Regions from separate parts of the Marinobacter sp. LQ44 genome, predicted to be linked through region 2. Evidence: riboswitches for the same ligand, from Rfam matches in the RefSeq annotation. Region 2 holds a riboswitch; the other holds the start of a gene.
What was found. A riboswitch is a leader RNA that binds a small molecule or an ion and turns the genes downstream of it on or off. The one in region 2 is predicted to bind cobalamin.
Positions count from the first base shown of each region.

Region 1: it holds a riboswitch for cobalamin, as region 2 does, so the genes downstream of both, ASQ50_RS09765 (TonB-dependent receptor domain-containing protein) here and ASQ50_RS11075 (ribonucleoside-diphosphate reductase subunit alpha) in region 2, are expected to answer to the same signal.

Region 1 is NZ_CP014754.1:2,097,501-2,101,187, reverse strand. Features, by position in the region: gene cobT (nicotinate-nucleotide--dimethylbenzimidazole phosphoribosyltransferase) at 1-55, opposite strand, end outside; gene cbiB (adenosylcobinamide-phosphate synthase CbiB) at 170-1,129, shown strand; gene cobD (threonine-phosphate decarboxylase CobD) at 1,126-2,190, shown strand; cobalamin riboswitch at 2,219-2,423, shown strand; gene ASQ50_RS09765 (TonB-dependent receptor domain-containing protein) at 2,580-3,687, shown strand, end outside.
Region 2 is NZ_CP014754.1:2,401,455-2,405,141, reverse strand. Features, by position in the region: gene ASQ50_RS11075 (ribonucleoside-diphosphate reductase subunit alpha) at 1-1,742, opposite strand, end outside; cobalamin riboswitch at 1,873-2,070, opposite strand; gene ASQ50_RS11070 (zinc ribbon domain-containing protein) at 2,189-2,542, opposite strand; gene fmdA (formamidase) at 2,546-3,687, opposite strand, start outside.

The sequences.
Region 1 (3,687 bases), 300 kb from region 2:
CGTGTTGGGCTGAGGGGGCGGGGGGCGGTGCTAGCCAGCTTTGAGGCAGGGCCATGACGATGATTCCTTGTGGGCGGAAAACCGAGGATGGTCTTACCGGGAGGCGAAGGTGTCAAGATCAGGCCCCACTCGGTTAGACTTTCCAACATTTGATTCATGGAGCCCACATTTGGAAACGTTTCTGGTTGCGGTGTTGGTGTGTGTCGCGGCGGTTGCACTGGACTGGTTGGTTGGTGAACCGCGCCGGTGGCACCCTCTGGCAGGCTTTGGCCGTTGGGCCTCGGTGGCAGAAGCTGGCCTGAATGGCCAGCCGCAGGCCGCCGCAAGGAGCCTGTGCCTGGGTGCGCTGGCAACCGCGATCGTCGTCACGCCGGTGCTGGCACTGGCTGTAGCACTGCAATTCTGGCTGGGCGGCTGGCTATGGTTGGTGGCTCAAGTGGCGGGCGTATGGCTCGCAATGTCGTTACGGGGGCTGGCGGAACATGGCCGGGCAGTGTCCATTGCGCTGAATGCGGGCGACGGTGACCAAGCCAGGAAAGCGGTGGGGTGGATTGTCAGCCGGGATGCAGCGGCGCTGTCCGACGAGGGGGTGGCCGCGGCTGCCTCGGAATCCATGCTGGAGAATGGTGCCGATGCGGTGTTCTCAAGTCTGTTCTGGTACCTGCTTGCCGGGCTGCCGGGTGTGGTTTTGCACCGATTGATCAATACCCTGGACGCCATGTGGGGCTATCGCAACTCCCGATTTCTTTACTTCGGTCGGTTTGCCGCCAGGCTGGATGACCTTATGAACTGGCTGCCTGCCCGGCTGACCGCCCTCACTTATGCGCTGTTGGGAAGTACCCGGGTGGCGATGCGTTGTTGGCGTACCCAGGCAAGAACCTGGGATAGCCCCAATGCCGGGCCAGTGATGTCGGCCGGGGCGGGCGCCCTTGGCGTGACCCTCGGTGGACCGGCGCCCTATGCCAACGGCATCAAGGACCGGCCACTGTTAGGTCGTGGCCCCGGGGCTTCGGCAGCAACAATCGAAGGTGCCATTGCTTTGGTACAGCGCGGGGCAATGCTCTGGTTGTCGGTGCTGTTCGTTCTTGCACTTGCCTGCAGCTGGGTGCTGCCCGGAGGTTCAGGATGACGGCCTTCGACCTTCCTGAATCCCCGGAGCATGGTGGGCGGTTACAGGCTGCAATACAGCGTTGGGGCATTCCCCGCGAGCAATGGCTTGATCTGTCCACCGGCATCAATCCGGTACCCTGGCCGGTTCCGGCCATTCCACCAGAGGTCTGGCAACGACTGCCAGAGCCGGACGATGGGCTGGAGGAGATCATCCGTAGCTGGGCAGGTGCGCCCGAGCGGGCCAGCTGCCTGCCGGTGGCGGGATCCCAGGCGGCGATCATGGCCCTGCCCGCCGTGCGCGCCAGGGTACATGGTCTTGGTCGGGTGGCGGTGCCTGTGCCGGGATATCGCGAGCATGGTCACGCCTGGCGTCGCGCCGGTTTCGAGGTGGTGGCGATACCTGAGCAGGCAACAGATCAAGACGATCTGACCTGGCTGGATTCTGTGGATGTTGTGGTGTGGATACAGCCGAATAATCCGACCGGGCAACTGGTCGATCCGGCCCGTCTTCTGCTATGGCACCAACGATTGCAGGCACGTGGGGGCTGGCTGGTACTTGATCAGGCCTTTGTTGAGGGAGAGCCCGGGTTTGGGTTGGAACCCTGGGCGGGTGCGCCGGGTCTGATACTTCTGCGATCCTTGGGCAAGTTTTTCGGCCTGGCCGGAATGCGCGCTGGGGCTGTGTTGGCTGAACCTGAGCTGACCCGTGCGGTGGCTTTTGAATTGGGCCCCTGGACCGTCAGTGGCCCGGCGCGTTACCTGATGGCAAGAGCTCTGGCTGACAGGGCATGGCAGATAGAGGCGCGGGGCAGGCTGCAGACGTCACGGCTGCGGATGGACGGCCTGCTCAGGACATCTGGCATGCCGGCAGCTACCGGCACGTTGCTGTTTCGCACGCTCCATCACGAAAAGGCAGCACAAATAGCCGACGAGTTGGCCCGTCGTGCCATCCTGGTGCGGTGGTTTGATGAGCCGTCAGCCCTGCGCTTCGGTTTGCCGCCTGATGAGTCCGGGTGGCAACGTCTGGGAAGTGCGTTGTCTGAATTAACATATCTCATTGACCACCCCCACCCCGGTTGATAGTCTTGCCGGCAATTTCAGGTGCTCTGAGCATTCCAACCGGACTGGCGATAGTCCGGCGAATGCAACGAGTGAAACGGGAAGCCGGTGAAAACCCGGCGCTGCCCCCGCAACGGTAATCAGGTGAAAGGCAATCCGATGCGCCACTGTGCCTCTGGCATGGGAAGGTGATTGCCCCGGAGCAACAGCTCCACCTGGGAGCCCGGAGACCGGCCTGGAATGTGGAGCCATGAGTTCCAGACACCTACGTTGCGGAGGGCAGCGGCGGTGGGTGAACCGGCCAATGCAACTGATCGACGCCCCTCCACCCTCCGTCAAAACAGACATTTCTCCTCCGCATGAATCAGTATCAACCGCACGGGTGAGTGCGGTGCGAAGCGAGTGAAGAAATGAAGCGTTCCAAAGTCCTGTCTGCCCTTGTGTTCCTACCGTTTGCCCTACCGGCGGCGGGTTCAGAGTCTGAAACCGACCTGGATACTCTCGAGCCTATTGTTGTAACTGCCACGCTTGGCCCCCGCACGGTGGGCGAAAGCCTGTCTTCGGTGACGGTCATTGAAGAAGAAGCCATCCGTCGTGAGGCGCCTGCCGAATTCACAGATCTGCTGGCGGCGCAGCCGGGCATTGATCTGGTCACCAACGGTTCCTATGGTAAGAACACCAGTGTATTCACCCGCGGCACCGCGAATGATTCCACGGTCTTTCTGGTGGATGGTGTGCGCCTTCGTTCTGCCACCAGCGGTGGCGCGCCCTGGCAGTATTTTCCTGCTGATCTGGTCGAGCGCGTGGAAATCGTCAGGGGGCCCCGCAGTGCACTCTACGGGGCTGACGCGGTAGGCGGTGTCATACAGGCCTTCACACTGGATCCAAAGCACGGCAACCGAGGTTGGGTTGAAACTGGTGCAGGCAACTTCAACACTCAGAAGACCAGTGCTGGGGCATCGGCGACTCATGGCACGACCCGTTTCAGCCTCAGCGGGCTGCACAAGGAAACCGATGGCACCAGAATTGTGAAGGGTGACGAGGACAAAGGCTTTCGCAACACCGCTGGCGTCGGGCGTGTGGTCCATGAATTGCCGAGTGGCGGAGAGGCCAGCTTTGTCATCTTGCAGTCAGAGGGCAACACGGAGTTTGACGGCGGCAACACGGATTTTATGATCAGAACGCTCGGCGTTACATTGAACACACCCGTCAGTGACTATTGGGCGACGTCCATCCAGCTTTCAGAGTCCGCTGACGAGCAGGAGAGCTTCCGCACTGCCGGGGATTCGGTATTCAACACCAAAACCCGAACCGCACGATGGGAAAATACGTTCACCGCCGGCGTGCACGAGCTTGCGGTCGGGGGAGAGCTACAATCCGACGAAGTGAAAAGCACCATCGAGTTCGATGAGAACAGTCGCACCAATGCCGCGTTGTTCACCCAACTGCGCTTGAACTTCGGCCCTTCCGATATTCAGTTGTCATTTCGCGGCGACGACAACGAGGCATACGGTCGAC
Region 2 (3,687 bases):
ACGGCGATTTCGTCGGCGCTGGTGTTCAGGGTGATTTCGGTGCACAGGTTGGAGCTGTGCACTACGCCCTGGTGCTGCTGCGGGGAACGCAGGTTGCAGGGGTCTTTGAAGGTGATCCAGGGGTGGCCGGTTTCAAACAGCACGGTGAGCATTTTGCGCCACAGCTGCTTGGCGGGGATTTTCTTGAACAGCTTGATCTTGCCTTGCTCCGCCAGCGCTTCGTAATGCTCGTAGCGTTCCCGGAAGGCGTTGCCGTACAGGTCATGCAGGTCTGGCGCATCGCTTGGGGAAAACAGGGTCCAGTCGCGGTCTTCGCGCATGCGCTCAATCAGCAAATCCGGCACCCAGTTGGCGGTGTTCATGTCGTGGGTGCGGCGGCGTTCGTCGCCGGTGTTTTTGCGCAGTTCCAGGAATTCTTCGATGTCCAGGTGCCAGCTTTCCAGGTAGGCACACACGGCGCCTTTGCGCTTGCCGCCCTGGTTCACCGCCACCGCGGTGTCGTTGACCACTTTCAGGAAGGGCACCACGCCCTGGCTCTGGCCGTTGGTGCCTTTGATGTGGGAGCCCAGCGCACGTACTGGCGTCCAGTCGTTGCCCAGGCCGCCGGCCCATTTGGAGAGCAGCGCGTTATCCTTGATGGCGCCGTAGATGCCTTCCAGGTCGTCTTGCACGGTGGTCAGGTAGCAGGAGGACAACTGGGAATGGCGGGTGCCGCTGTTGAACAGGGTGGGCGTGCTGGCCATGTAATCAAAGCTGGACAGCAGGTTGTAGAATTCGATGGCGCGGGCGTTGGGATCGTCTTCCCGCAGGGCCAGGCCCATGGCCACACGCATGAAGAACACCTGGGGCAGTTCCAGGCGGGCTTTGTTCCAGTGCAGGAAGTAGCGGTCGTACAGGGTTTGCAGGCCGAGGAAGCCAAATTGCAGATCCCGCTCGGGCTTCAGGGCTTCGGCCAGGCGTTCCAGATCAAAGGCCGCCAGGGCTTCGTCCAACAATTCGTAGCGGATACCGGCGTGGATAAACGCTGTCAGCGCCTGTGGATAAGTCTCCGCCAGCGTCTGGTTGCGGGGCAGGCCCAGGGCCTCGGCGGCTTCCAGCCGCAGCTGTTCCAGCAGCAGGCGGGCGGTCACGGCGCTGTAGTCCGGTTCCCGCTCAATGCGGCCCCGGGCGGTCATGATCAGCGCGGTCAGCACTTCGGTGCCCTCGATACCGTCGTACAGGTTGCGCAGGGCGTCTTCCACCAGGGATTCGCCGTCAATGCCGTCCAGCCCGGTGGCGGCCTGCTCTACCTGCTGTTTCATCAGTCCCAGATCCAGCGGCGCGATGCTACCGTCGCTCTTTTTCACGGTCAGGTGCGGGTGCGCTTCCACCGGTTCTTCACTGGCGCGCTTGCGGGCGTGTTCTTCCCGGTAGAGCACGTAAGCCCGGGCCACCTTTTGCTCTTCGGCCCGCATCAGGGCCAGTTCCACCTGGTCCTGAATGTCTTCAATATGCACTTTGCCACCGGCTTTCAGGCGCCGGCTGATGGCCTGCACCACCTGTTCGGTTACCCGATGCACGGCGTCGTTGATGCGGGCAGAGCCGGCGGCTTTATCGCCTTCCACGGCCAGGAACGCTTTGGTCACCGCCACACTGATTTTGGCGGGATTGAATCCAACCAGGGTGCCGTTGCGTTTAATAACTTGAAGGGATTGGGTATCGGTAGCGGGGGCCGGGGGTTCGGCAATGGCAGTGGCTGTCATGGTGCTCTCCTGAATTCGCGTTGGTTCCGTTTCACCCTCGCGAACGCAGTGGCACACCTTGCCCCGAATACAGGCAGGCCTGACCAATCTGCTCACCCTTGAATCGCGAAGGTGCAGTCCAGAAACCCATGGGGGGCTTCTGATCCCTGGCAGGTCTTCGGACTCAGGGGCGTGAACCTTTCAGCTCTGCCTAACGTGGCGACTTCCCGACTTGCGCCAGTGTCATCTTGCCACGCTCGTTCCCCAATACCGCTGCGCGTCAGTTCCGGATTCTCACCGGATTCCCGACTACCCTGCGATCAAAATGATCAGAGTTTGATCACAATATATGGTAGTTAACCAAGGATTTGGTCACTATATAGGGGTATTACAAACAAGACAATACCTGATGGACAGGTCCACATAAAAAAGGCCCCTCAAGGGGGCCAAACACGTGAAAGCAATGGTCAGTGGCTGATCATCCAGGGCCGCATAGACGGGAACATCTTCTTGCCGTCGGCGGTGTAGAACAGCATGTGTTTACCGTCCGACTTTTTCTTGCAGCCACAACTCTTGCGGTGCTCGGCGTCCCGGGCCCGCTGGTCGGCGGTGGAGATGATGGGCTCGTGCCTCGCCTTCTCATTCCGCGCCTCCGCGTTGCGGCGGGCCGGGTCCATGGCCAGGAGCTCCGGCGGCAGCACAATCACCCGGGGTGACAGCGCCTTGCAGGTGGGGCAATGGGCCGGGTTACCGGCTTCGGCCATGGCCCCCAGTTCCTGGAACAGCCCGTGTTCCCGGCATTTGTAGTCGTACAGTGGCATGGCTTACTCCTTGTCCGGTGAAAGGGGTACGTCGGTGCCCGGCGTGACCTTCCTGGTCGGTCCTTCCGCCGTGGGGTTGATGTCGAAGTCGAAGATCTCGGTCGGCAACCACAGGGTGGCGCAGGCGTTGGGCACATCCACCACGCCACTGATGTGGCCTTCCACCGGCGCACAGCCAAGCAACGCGTAGCCCTGAGCCGGGGTGTAACCGAACTTCGTCAGGTAGTTGATGGCGTTGAGGCAGGCCTGGCGGTAGGCCACGTGCACGTCCAGGTAGTGCTGCTGGCCCTCTTCATCCACCGAGATGCCCTCGAAGATCACATAGTCCTCGTAGCGCGGCTTGATGCTGCTGGGTTTGAAGACCGGGTTCTTGATGCCGTATTTGGCCATACCGTCCTTGATCAGGTTCACCCGCAGGTGAATCCAGCCGGCCATTTCGATGGCGCCGCAGAAGGTGATCTCGCCGTCGCCCTGGCTGAAGTGCAGGTCGCCCACCGACAGGCCTGCCCCCTTTACATAGACCGGGAAATACACCTTGGAACCACGGGACAAGTCCTTGATGTCGCAGTTACCACCGTGTTCCCGGGGCGGTACAGTGCGGGCGGCTTCCAGCGCCGCCTCTTTAGCGGCATCACCCGCCAGCTTGCCCAAGTGGGCGGTATCGGCGTAGGGCAGGTTCGCCAGGCCGGGCACCCGATCCGGCTCGGTGTCGTACAGTTCTTTCTCGCGCTTGTTCCACTCCGCCAGCATTTCCTTGGACGGCAGACAGCCGATCAGGCCCGGGTGGATCATGCCGGCAAATTCAACGTTGGGGATGTGGCGGGATTTGGTGAACATGCCGTTGAAGTCCCAGATGGATTTCTGGGCCTCCGGAAAGTGCTCGGTCAGAAAGCCGCCGCCGTTCTTCTTGGAGAAGAAACCGTTGAAGCCCCACTGGCTGTCCTTGAAGGCACCAATGTCGAGGATGTCCACTTCCAGCAGGTCGCCGGGTTCTGCGCCCTCCACGCCCACCGGGCCAGACAGGAAGTGAACCTGGGTCAGATCCACATCGCGCACGTCGTCGGCGCTGTCGTCGTTCTTGATCTGGCCACCGGTCCAGTCGTAACACTCGAGGATGAAGTCGTCCCCGGGCTTGACCATCGCCG